Regions from separate parts of the Alkalibaculum bacchi genome, predicted to be linked through region 2. Evidence: riboswitches for the same ligand, from Rfam matches in the RefSeq annotation. Region 2 holds a riboswitch; each other region holds the start of a gene.
The links. Region 2 has a riboswitch for cyclic di-GMP ahead of DES36_RS08125 (aspartyl-phosphate phosphatase Spo0E family protein). Riboswitches for the same ligand answer to the same signal wherever they lie in the genome.

Region 1: another riboswitch for cyclic di-GMP. It lies ahead of DES36_RS06070 (Flp family type IVb pilin); the one in region 2 lies ahead of DES36_RS08125 (aspartyl-phosphate phosphatase Spo0E family protein).
Region 3: another riboswitch for cyclic di-GMP. It lies ahead of flgB (flagellar basal body rod protein FlgB); the one in region 2 lies ahead of DES36_RS08125 (aspartyl-phosphate phosphatase Spo0E family protein).

What each region holds. Positions count from the first base shown of each region.
Region 1 is NZ_QNRX01000006.1:120,001-124,292, reverse strand. Features, by position in the region: partial or broken gene DES36_RS06085 (NAD(P)H-dependent oxidoreductase subunit E) at 1-149, opposite strand, end outside; gene DES36_RS06075 (pilus assembly protein TadG-related protein) at 1,117-2,058, shown strand; cyclic di-GMP riboswitch class I at 2,243-2,332, shown strand; gene DES36_RS06070 (Flp family type IVb pilin) at 2,699-2,872, shown strand; gene DES36_RS06065 (A24 family peptidase) at 2,963-3,544, shown strand; gene DES36_RS06060 (TadE/TadG family type IV pilus assembly protein) at 3,582-3,974, shown strand; gene cpaB (Flp pilus assembly protein CpaB) at 4,014-4,292, shown strand, end outside.
Region 2 is NZ_QNRX01000009.1:70,418-74,709, forward strand. Features, by position in the region: gene pdaB (polysaccharide deacetylase family sporulation protein PdaB) at 1-512, opposite strand, end outside; gene DES36_RS08120 (DUF4364 family protein) at 916-1,443, shown strand; gene DES36_RS08125 (aspartyl-phosphate phosphatase Spo0E family protein) at 1,572-1,724, opposite strand; cyclic di-GMP riboswitch class I at 1,886-1,972, opposite strand; gene DES36_RS08130 (valine--tRNA ligase) at 2,223-4,292, opposite strand, start outside.
Region 3 is NZ_QNRX01000001.1:162,214-166,505, reverse strand. Features, by position in the region: gene fliD (flagellar filament capping protein FliD) at 1-39, shown strand, start outside; gene fliS (flagellar export chaperone FliS) at 427-789, shown strand; gene DES36_RS00815 (hypothetical protein) at 774-1,145, shown strand; cyclic di-GMP riboswitch class I at 1,369-1,446, shown strand; gene flgB (flagellar basal body rod protein FlgB) at 1,711-2,097, shown strand; gene flgC (flagellar basal body rod protein FlgC) at 2,449-2,883, shown strand; gene fliE (flagellar hook-basal body complex protein FliE) at 3,071-3,433, shown strand; gene fliF (flagellar basal-body MS-ring/collar protein FliF) at 3,463-4,292, shown strand, end outside.

The sequences.
Region 1 (4,292 bases), on a different contig from region 2:
AAGGTAAATTGAGAATAATAAGTAGCAACACCGAATACTTTTGATGTAGGTACATCTAATCCACTAGCGATCATTTCCATAACTTCTCGCGGCAGATACCCAAATTTTACTTGAGCTTCTTGCAAGGCTGGAATTAAAGCTCCAGGCATGTCTTTGTGGTCTGAAATAAATCCCTTAAACTCTAGAATTTTTTCTTTGTTCTTTTCAAGATCAAAGGTAAATTCCATACATACTTCCCCCTTTGTGTTTTTAAATTAACTTAAATAAGTCTATGGCATAAATAAATAATTGAATATCGTATACAATCTACATAGATTTACAGAGAGTAGATTGTTAATTAATTATTACCATATACCTCCATAATGATATTACAGAAACCAACTATAATCAATAATAAATTTATAATAAAAATAATCTTTACCATATCTAAATATAATATATGCAAATTATGGAATGTATTGAAAAAACATAAATTGTATTTTTATATTGAAATAATTTTAATTTCATGTAAATTCAAGGTTTTGATTATAAAGTCAAGAATACATAGACATAATATCGCATTTAGGATACTCTTATAGTTAGTCGGATAAGAAATTGAAATAATTATTGATAATATTAAATTCGTTTTAAAGTCAAACATTATAATTTTAAAACTTGTTTTTAAGTTAACATATCTAAACTATAATTGTGATATATTTTTATATTTTTAAAAACAAATTTAATGAAGTTTGGTACTTCCTTAAAGTGATGGACTAAATAATCTAAACGTTTAGTGAGTTTATGGGCTTCATAAGTTCTCATAGATAGATGGATTTTTATTAACTTCTTTAAATATATAAGTGAATAGGTATGTAATTCATGAACAGTATACTGCTTATCGTTGTACTTGTTAAAGTTGCATGAATTTATAAAATTAAAAATAAATTTATAAATTATTCTTGATTTTTTGAATCGATATTATATACTAAATAAAACAAAATAATATTAAGATACTATTTGCAGATATTTCTAAATACATTGCTACATTTATTATTATCTTTTTTCATAATAGTAGCTATCAATCAGTAAGGAAAAATAACTAAGGCTTCTATAGTAGTAGGCAGAGGAGACATGAGCATGAAAAAGCAAAGGGCAAAAATCCACAAGAATGAAGATGGTCAAGCCCTAATAATGGTGGTACTAGCAATCGTTGTTCTAATGGGGATTGCTGCTTTAGTAGTAGATGTGGGCATATTGTATGTAGAGAAAGCAAATATGCAAAAGGCTGCAGATGCGGCGGCTTTAGCGGGGGCGCAGGATTTGCCAGCAAATACTGCTATAATTACTGCGGAGAATTATGGTGCATTAAATGGAGCACATGATACAGATGCAAATCTAACGGATGATAAATCTAAAGTTGAAGTTGAATGTACAAAGACTGTTCCTCATTACTTTGCTAGAATTTTAGGTTTTACAGAAACGGAAGTTTCTGCTAGTGCAATAGCTGAAAAACAATATGTATGGGAAGGTGAAGGGTTACCTTTTATTAACTTTCATGAGAGCTTTTTAGAGATAGGAACACAGGTAGAGGTTTGGGATAAAGTTAGTTCGGGATATTTCCAGAGTATAGAGAATTTTGATGTCATAAATGAAGGAGTTCCTAATAACACTTACTTTCAGCTTCACATAGAAGATGGACTACAGGTTAAAAATGGTAAGGTTGCAAATAAGAAGAAAGCAATTGAAAATTATTACAACACTCACAAGTCTACCCTGACTCCAACTCCATATGTTTATATTTTTAGTTTATCACCAAAAGCTTTTGATACAGAGAAAGTTATCTTACAAAATGGAAGTCAAAAAAACATTAATGATTTAATAAATAAATCAGACTATGTGTCTTTAAAAAGCTTAGTTCTTGTAAAATGTACGTTTGACTATTATGATGATAAAATTCTCAAATTAACCTCTGTTAAAACCTATGATCTTGGAAATGATGACGTAGGATATCCTAATCTACCCGATTATCCTACAGATTATGTAGGACCTAATGGTAGTGGTTCACAATTAATCGAATGAAAGTATAATGAGGGAAAAATTAATATTTATTAAATAAATTATATTATACTAAGAGATAAACTATCAAAATCATTTGATTAAATAGACGAATATTGTATAATAGCTATGTGAACGTAACATTCGTTTTCGCTTATATAAAAATTCAAACCTACAGAATTACATAGGACAACAGCATAAAAAGGATCTATTGAAAAGGCAAACTTATCGAAAGGTAAGGACGCAAAGCACGAAGTCTACGGTTATAATACATAACTAGGATGGTTCAGCTGCCAAATTAGTTTGGCAGCTTTTTTTGTGTCAACTTTCTAGTAAATAAGCTGATGAGTATGGGCTTTTATGTAAAAATTTACTGTTTCATGTGCTTGATAAAAAAGCCGATGGGTATATATTTTTTATACGAAGAGGGTCTTGGCGCGCGTTAATTATAATTGAACAATGATTAAATTATCGTAATAGTTGTAAATCCTTTCAAATATTAAAATATACAGAATAAAGAAGTAGAAATTGATTAAATTAAGGATTACAAAATAGTGTTTTTATGCTACATAAACACACTATTTTATAATAAATGAACATAAAGCAATAAAATACTTTATGGGGATTAGGTAGTAGCATACATATTTTAAAAGGAGGAAGAAAGATGAATTTATTAAAAAGATTATTTGTAGAAGAAGAAGGACAAGGTTTGGTGGAGTATGCGTTAATTCTTGGACTCATCGCTGTGATAGCAATCGTAGCTTTAACAGATATTGGGACAAATGTTAAGGCTAGACTTGAAGAGATTAAAACTGCGTTAACTAAAAAAACAGCTTAAACAGAACAATCATAATATTTTTTTTATTTTAAGAAATGTTCTCTCCAATAGAGAGAGCATTTCTACTATATGAAACGATTAGGAGCATACATGGACATTTTAATAGTAAAAGTCGTATTAGTTATGGTAGCCCTTATTGCTACATTTTACGATATCAAAGAAAAGAGAATTCCCAATGCTTTAACCTTTCCAGCTATTCTCATGGGAATTGTTTTAAATACAATTTTTAATGGCTTTGAAGGATTGGTTTTTAGTATTGCAGGCTTTTTTACAGGGATGGTTTTATTCTTCATCCCCTTTGCATCCGGTGCTATGGGTGCAGGAGATGTAAAACTAATGGGAGCGATTGGTTCTCTTATGGGGTGGAGATTTGTAGTAGTTGCTACTTTGTTTTCTGCCATTTCTGGATTGCTTGTAGTTTTTGTTTACCTGATTTATCAAAAGAAATTATTTTGTTTTTTAAAAAAATACTTCTTATTTTTTACAATACCTATAATGCAAGCTCTTTCACTTAGTTTTAAAAGTGAAAAATTAGATCAAATACATAAGAATCTCCTTTTAGAAAAGCATCAAATCCATGATGAAAAATTATATGTACCCTATGGCGTAGCCATTGCACTTGGTGCATTATTTACTTTAAGCGGAATATATAAGGATTTTTTGTCCTTTTAACATAAGATTTGCCACATGTAGAGAGGATGAATGCAAGATGAGTCGTCTATTAAAGTTAGGAAAGAGCGATAAAGGCCAAGCATTAGTAGAATTTGCACTGGTTTTACCTATATTATTGGCATTAATCCTAGGCATGATCGAATTTGGCTGGATACTCAATGGTAAGATTACCCTTACTAACGCAGCAAGAGAAGGCGCTAGGGTAGCTGCTATATATCATGACAAGGGCGCAGTTGTTGACGATGCAAAAGAGGCTGTAATCAATGCTTCAGTAGCATCAAGTTTGACAATAATTGGTGTAAACACTACCTTTTCGTCAGATACGACAACTGTTATTGCTGAAGCTGAGATTGAACCCATCGTAGGGCTGTTTTTTAATAATAAAGAAGAGGTATCTCTAACCGCCCAAGCCGTTATGAGATTAGAGTAAAAAATGTAAGTTATTAGTACTACAGAAAGGAGCAAATTTATGAGAGCTAATAAAAAAATACTGATCCTTGCAATCATCTTAGGCCTAGCCACAGTCTTTGGACTAAGTACTTATATGAAAAAATCTGGAGCTATTGCAGTAGATGGGGGAGGTTATACAGAGGTTATTGTGGCGGCGAATACTATTCCAGCTAATGTAAAGATTACAGAGGAGATGTTGGTATCTCAATCCATGCCTGCAGATGCCGTACACCCAGATGCCAATAAATCTATCAGTAAAATCATTGGAGGCATTTCAACAATGGAAATCGTAAAAGGA
Region 2 (4,292 bases):
CCACCTAATTCCTCAACGGTTTTAATCAAATCATTGTTATAAGCACCAAAAGGCGGTCTAAATAAAAAAGTGTCTAACTCTTTGTACTTACTAATCTTTTCGTTTGTACTATTGAGCTCTTCTTTCATTTTATTTTTGTCTAGTTTGGTCATATCTGGATGTGAACTAGAGTGATTCCCAATTTCATGCCCTGCATCTGCAATGGCTTGAACTTGTTCAGGGTACTTGTCAACCCACATGCCTACTAAAAAGAATGTAGTCTTAATGTCCTCCTTTTTTAATATATCCAATATTTCTTGAGTAAATTCGTCACCCCAAGCAGCATCAAAGGATATGGCTATGGTTTTATCCTCCTTGTCTACACTGTATATTGGCAATAACTTCTCCTGTGCATTAAAAACAGATGCTAGTCCTTCTCCTTTTGAAGTCATAAAAACTAATGATAAAATGATTACAACTAAAATCGCTGCTATGATGACCATTGTTTTTTTAGATAGAAAATATACCTTCAAAGGTATCCCCCTCCCATTATTTTATCTATTATTTAATAGTATTTAGAAATGTCCCAGCTTATTCATCTTTTATAAAAAATAATCTTATAAGATTTCTTTTTCCTATTTACATAATTCGCTTGTTTTTAACATTTAAACTTCCTATAATGAAAGTTACGATTATATGCTTTTTCTGTTATAATGTTCGAAACAGCAAGTGCCAGTCGTAACTTGCACCCAATCAGACTTCGCCATCACTCGTCTTCTTGAGCAAGTCTGACATGGGTATCACTAATGCTTCTCTGCATCGCTTCGCTCTTTGACAAGCAAAGTGCTATTCTAAACGACCGAAGCTGCAAAGCAACTAGGGCAATCTGCGGCTTATTGTGATATAATATAACTAATAAAGGGGCTGATTTGCGTCATGTATTTCGATTCTGAAAATATTTTAGAAAACAAATTAATCATCTTATTTGCTTTGTCTCAATTCAACATACCTATGACAAAAGAGCAAATAACACAGATCATATTAGAAAATGTACAAATCAGTTATTTTGATATTCAATTCCTGATTGAGAATCTTAAAACAGATGCGTTTATCTATGAAATGTCGGAGGCTGGAGTATCTTATTACTCTATCTCTGAGCCAGGAAGATCTACACTTAAACTCTTTGAAAGTAGAATCCCAACTTATATAAAAGAAATTATCACAATGTTCATCTCTCAAAATAAAGACAAAGTACTTAGACAGGTAAAATATCAATCTTCTTATGTAAAACAGAGCGATGGAGAATTTATTGTAAACCTAGTATTGTTAGAAAATGAAGTCTCTTTAATTGATATAAAGCTCAATGTTGTGAACAAAAATCAAGCAGAATTCGTATGTTCAAATTGGGAAAAAAACGGGGATAAACTATACACTCAGCTCATCAATACTTTAATACATGAGTAATATAGAGACATTGTCTTAAAAATAGACATTGTCTTTTTTGTAATCAGAATAAAAATTATATTTTTGACGCATGATAAAAAAGACATAAAGAGATATAAGAGAACATGGAATATTTTGCACTAGTAAAACTACTGATCTTCAGTCATACTTTCGTAGATTAACTTGTCTAGTTTCTGACTAATTTCAATGACTTCGGGTCTTAGAAGATTATCAGTATTTTCTTCGATTAATTTATTCATCTGATTCTTTAATTCCTTAATGCAATCATATACATTTTCCATCTAAAACCTCCCCTTCCGCATATCATTAATCATAAAACAAAATTCGATAATTTTCAACGCATACCATTTTTCATTTTTCGACACTGCCATCTATAGTTGAGGCTCTATACAGTAAAGTAATCATTAAAAAAACCACTCAAAACATATATTCAAATATGCGTTTTAGTGGCCGAACGATCTTTGCTACCCTTGAGCTTTAGACTCTGGCTTTGCGTCACTAGCTTTCACTAGTTTTGCCTTTTTAATTCGACATAAATATTGTATATTATAATTTTAATACAACAGCCTGTCTATAGTACCACATGCTCACAGTGTATTTTGTCGAAATCAGCATGTAATTTACCATTTTTAACCATTATTTACAATTGTTAATCAGTTATTTCATGATTGCTTACATTATTTAATAACCCTGCAACTTATGGAGCCAATGTCAAAAATAGGCTTTCCTATTATATAAAATACAGGGAGGCTACAAGCCTCCCTGCTAAAGAGTTTTCTCTAAAGGTATTTGTTTAACATTTCTATTACATTTTGTAACATGGTCTCATACTTTTCTTTTTTGGCCTTTTCCTCATCTATTATTTTCTGAGGTGCTTTTTTTACAAAACCTTCATTGGCCAGCTTTTTATTTACTCGGTCTACTTCTTTTTCAAGATAAGCCTTCTCTTTATTAAGCCTCTCAATTTCCTTTTCTTTGTCGATTAAATCTGCTAAAGGAATAAAGATTTCTCCTCCACTGATTACACTGCTTGCTACATTGTCTGGAACCTGAGATTTATTTAGTACACGAACATCAGTAGCATTTGCTAGACTCATAATATAGCCTTTACCATTTAAGATGACTTGTTCAATAGCTTGATCTTTGGCTACTATGAGGATCTCTGCCTTTTTTGATGGGACAACATTCATCTCTGCTCGGATATTTCGCACGCTTTTGATAATATCCATAACGAGTTCAATTTCCTCTTCTTCCTTTTGGAAGTTAAACTTTTCATTGTAAACAGGCCAAACTGCTTTCATAATCGTGTCTTCATCAACTAAATGAGTATATATTTCCTCCGTTATAAAAGGCATAAATGGATGTAAAAGTTTAAGTGCATTTTTTAAGACAAAAGCTAATGTATACTGTGCTGCAATCTTGCTATTGCCACCGTCTTTATTATACAATCTAGATTTTACAAGTTCAATATACCAATCGCAGAATTCATTCCAAATAAAGTCGTAAAGCTTTTGAGCTGCAATACCCATTTCGTATTTTTCCATATTGTCTGTTATTTCAGAGGTAATTTTATTTAATCGACTGATGATCCATTTATCTGCATTTTCTAAATTTTCTAGTGCAAGACTTTCTTGCTCAAAAGTATCTTCATGAATATTCATCATAACAAATCGAGATGCATTCCAAATCTTATTGGCAAAGTTACGATTAGCGATGATTTTGTCATCGGACCAGCGAATATCATTACCTGGAGCATTTCCAGTTACTATAGTGAATCTTAAGACATCAGCACCATATTCCTTAATAACTTCTAAAGGATTAATTCCATTTCCTAGGGATTTACTCATCTTTCTACCCTGCGAATCTCGAATCAAACCGTGGATATATACGTCCTTAAAGGGTGTTTCTCCCATTTGTTCGATTCCAGAGAAGATCATCCGAGCTACCCAGAAAAAGATGATATCATATGCTGTTACTAATACATTAGTAGGATAATGCTTCTTTAAATCTTCGGTATCATTAGGCCAGCCTAATGTAGAAAATGGCCATAACGCTGAACTAAACCAAGTATCAAGTACATCTTCATCTTGATAAATATTGTGAGACTGGCATTTTGTACAGGAAGTTGGCTTTTCTTTGGCTACCATTACTTCACCGCAATCCTGACAGTAATAAGCAGGAATTCGGTGTCCCCACCAAAGCTGTCTTGATATACACCAGTCTTTTATATTTTCCATCCAGTTAAAGTAAATCTTACTAAATCGATCTGGAACAAAGTTTGTAGACTTATTTTTTACAGCTTCAATTGCCGGTTCTGCTAAAGGTTTCATATCTACAAACCATTGGCTAGAAATAATGGGCTCAACAGTTGTATCGCAGCGGTAACAAGAACCTACATTGTGATCATGGCCTTCAATTTTTTCTAGAAGACCAAACTCTCTCAAGTCCTCTACAATTTGCTTTCTAGCTTCATACCGATCTAAACCTTCATATTTTCCTGCTAGTTCATTCATGCTAGCATCGTCATTCATTACCCTAATTTGTTCAAGATTATGCCTTAAACCTACCTCAAAGTCATTAGGGTCATGTGCAGGAGTCATTTTTACTACACCTGTACCAAATTCCATATCTACGTAGTCATCTGCAACGATTGGAATCTCTCTATTTACTAAAGGTAAAATTACAGTCTTTCCAACAAGGTGTTTGTATCTTTGGTCCTCTGGGTTTACTGCAACACCTGAGTCTCCTAGCATAGTCTCTGGTCTTGTTGTAGCAACGATCACATATTCATCGCTATCCTTAATTGGGTAGCGAATATGCCAAAAATGACCTTGTTGCTCGCTATATTC
Region 3 (4,292 bases), on a different contig from region 2:
GTGGGGCAGATTGATGCGATGAATGTGAGTAAGAAATAAGGTGGTAAGGTGGTCAGCAAAACCGTCTTAGCCACCAGTGGTAGCTTAATGGAGGAACGATGAGGGCGCCGTTCCCTATGCATTTAGATGCAGGAGGTAAGAAGTTGGAAGTGGGAGGCTAGGGTCAAGCTTTGGGGTCAAAGATCCTTCGTCGCTTGCGCTCCTCAGGATGACAAAGCAGTAGCTTAGATCTAAGGGGTGCAGAGACTTGTGTAATCACCGAAGCTAACTACCTCAGTCATCTTGAGCGTAGCGAAGGATCTTACACAATCTCGCCTAGGGGCGAGTTCCACTTTCCGCTTTTTTCGACTAACAACTCTGATTAGCTAGAGCACTAATTACTTTCAGAAACCTCATATATCAAATAACCGCATAAAGGAGAAAAAAATGAACCACGCTTATGCAAACAATGTATATAAAAATAATCAAATCACGACGGCACCTAAGAAAAAACTGTTGATTATGTTATATGATGGTGCTATAAAAAATTGTAAGTTAGCGGAGATGGCTTTAGAGAGTAAGGACTATGAAACGGTTAATACAAACCTAAAGAAAGCTCAAGATATAATAAATGAGTTTATGGTTACCTTAAATTTTGAAACAGGTGGAGACATTGCCAAGAATTTATACCAGCTTTATGAGTATATGAATTTTAAACTCGTCCGTGCTAATATTGACAAAAATCCAGAGGGTATTATTGAAGTGAAAAATTACCTGCAAGAGTTGAGAGACACATGGGCGCAGATTTAGAAAATTTACTTGACCGAAGGAATGAAATTCTAAAAAAGGTGATCGCAAACATTCAATCTTGGGACGGAGAAATAGAAACAGGTATAGGGTTGATTGAGGAGAATAAAATCGAATTTGATCAAGTCATAAAGATTACGGAAGCTGTCAAAGAAGAACAAGGCTCCTATGCAGAAGACGAAGTTTATCGCACAAATATTAATATTCTTTCTACAGCACAAAGAGAATTAATGGAATCCTTACAAAAGAAAAAGGCAAATTTGGTAGGAGCTATGAAACAAGTGAAAAAACGAAATAATGTAGTAGATAGTTATATATCTGTCAGTAAAAGAGCTATATTTATAGATAAGGATATTTAAGTATACGTAAAGTTTAAGGTATAAAATAAATTTGATTTCCAACATTCTAACACACAAACGTAGTTGTCATTAAAAGACGATTAAGGTAGAACGATAAATTAAATCTTATTCAAGTTAAATAAAACCAAAGCGCAAAGAAAATCCATGTAAAATCCATGTATTTTTTGCGCTTTTTGTTGTTAGATGTAAAAATTTGTGATAATATGTCATATAAAGATAATATGTACTATAATGGCAAACTTATCGAAAGGTAAGGACGCAAAGCTATAGGGCCTTCGCAAGATGGCAGCCAGTTGCTATATTTTTTTTGTCAATTTTTAGTAATATTGTAAAAGGTCTACTTTATTTTAAAATAGTCAACTTAACCTATATGTTTAATAGGGAGAATAAGAAAGCTTAAAAATAGAACTTACTAATAGACGACTAAACTTTTAAGTTTAGAATAATTTGTACTAAATTATTAACGATTGCTAACCAAAGTGGAACAGCTATTAAACAACTGTACAAGAATCGTTAGACTATTGTATAAAATGGGTATTAGAAACTGTATAAAAGGGGTTTTACAATGAGTAATTTTAGTTATGATTTGATCAAAAAAGGATTAGATATGTCCTCTTTACGTCAAAGAACCGTATCTAGCAATATTGCAAATATCAACACACCTGATTACAAAGTGAATAAAGTTCAATTTGAAGACTTACTAAAGACAGCCATAGATGAAAATGCAGTGACTTTAGAAAAATCTCATCCTAATCACTTTGGCATTGGGGAAGTAGAAGATATAGAACCTATTGTAAAAAAAAGAGAATCTACTTCTCTAAACGACAATGGAAACAATGTAGATGTCGATTTAGAAATGACCGAATTAGCAGCTAATGAATTGTATTACAATACATTAGTCTCTCAGTTGAATTCTAGGCTCGCTAATTTGAACTATGTAATTAATAAATAAGGTGGTCAGGTGGTAAGGTGGTCAGGTGGTAAGCAAAACCTTATAGCCACCACTGGTGGCTGATGTGAAGATCCTTCGCTGCGCTCTAGGATGACCGGGGAGTTGGTTAGAGGCGATTCTTCGTATCTCTAAGTGCCGAAGGCCCAAGCTCTTGTCTCAGTCATTCTGAGCACCCAAGCTCTTGCCTCAGTCATTCTGAGCACCCAAGCTCCTTGCTCATTCATTCTGAGCGCCCTAGCTCCTGCCCCAGTCATCCTGAGCGTAGCGAAGGATCTTTGAAGACTAGCTATTAGAGAACAAACAATATACTAAGACATTTTTAAAATGTTTTTAAAGTGAGGTTAGTTTAATATGTCAGTGTTTAACTCCATGCAAATTAACGCAAGTGGATTAGCTCTTGAAAGATTAAAGATGGATACGATTTCTACAAATATTGCCAATGTAAACACTACTCGAACAGAAGAGGGTGGGCCTTATTTGCGTAAAGACGTAGTCTTTGAAGAGAAATTAAGAACTGAAATCAGCAAGGTTACAGGACGTATGGAAAAAAAGAGCGCTGGTGTTAGAGTGGTTGGCATTGCTCAAGATGAGGAAAATCTCGAAATGGTTTACAATCCATCTCATCCTGATGCCAATGAAGAAGGATATGTTATGATGCCAAATGTAAATATGGTAGATGAAATGATTCATTTAATCAGCACACAGAGAGCATACGAAGCAAATGTAACTGCCTTAAATACCAGCAAGAGCATACTAAAAAAGGCCTTGGAAATTTCTAAAGGGTGATTTCAGGTTAGTGGAAAGTGGAAAGCTGAAAGTGGAAGAAAAATAAGCTGAGACAGGGGAGGGAACGGTGCCTCACCGTTCTATCACTAAGCCACCACCGGTGGCAAAAATGCTTTTCCTTACCACCTTACCACCTTACCACCTTAAAGCTTACCACCTTAAAAACAATAGAATTGAGGAAACGTAAATGAACATATTGTCTTTATACAATAGTATTCTAGCTAATACAAACCAAATAAGTTATGAGTCATTAGCAAGTGCCAATATACCTACAGTCAATAAAACAGATTCTACCATTTTACCGAGTGAAAACTCTTCTGTTGAAGGAATTTCTTCCTTTAAAGATATTATTAGCAATGAAATTGAAAAATTAAATAATACCCAGGTAAAGGCTGATAAATTAACACAAGATTTCATTACTGGTGAAGTTGAAGATTTGCATAGTGTTATGATAGCAACAGAAGAAGCCCGAATTGCCTTAGAGCTTGCCGTTCAAGTTCGCAATAAATGCGTGGAAGCGTATAAAGAAATCAACAACATGCAATTATAGTTGACTTGTAAAGGAGTTATTTTAATACGATGGAAAGATTTGTGGCAGTTTTAGATGGAGCAAAGAGTGGTTGGAACAAGATTGACAAGAGGAAAAAAGTCTTAATGATTACTTTTTTAGTAAGTATTCTTGCCTTTGTTTCTATCTATACCTATTTTACACAAAGAACAGAATACGTTACTTTATTTAGTGATTTAGAACTTAGTGATGCAGGAAATATCGTAAGTGATCTAGAAACGAAGAAAATGAAGTATAAATTAGAAAATGGCGGTAGTGATATCCTCATTGACAAAAAACAAGTAGATGAATACCGTTTGCAATTGGCAATGAATGCAATGATGCCTGAAAATTCCACCGGTTTTGAGATCTTTGATGATACGGGCTTAATGGCCACAGAAGAAGATCGAGAGATCATGTATCAAAGGGCTCTAACAGGAGAACTACAGCGTTCAATTATGTCCTTAGAGGCTATAAAGTCTGCAAAAGTGCACTTAGTGATGCCTGAAAAGAGCATATTTGAAAAAGAGGATAAAGAGGCTAGTGCATCTGTTATAGTAGATGTAAAACCCAATCAAAAAGTCACAAACGACATGGTCAAAGGCATTGCCTCATTGGTTTCTGGGGCAGTAGACAATTTGCCTGAAAAAAACATTCAAGTAATTGATTCAAAGGGCAATCTCCTCAGCGCATTTTTACAAGAAGATACTGAATTAAATGCAACAGATATTGCATCTGGCTATCAAGAAATAAAAAAACAATTTGAATCAGAGCTTGAATCCAATCTAGATGATTTGTTGGGCAGTGCTTATGGCAAGGATAAAATAAAAATATCCGTCTATGCAGATTTAGACTTTGATTC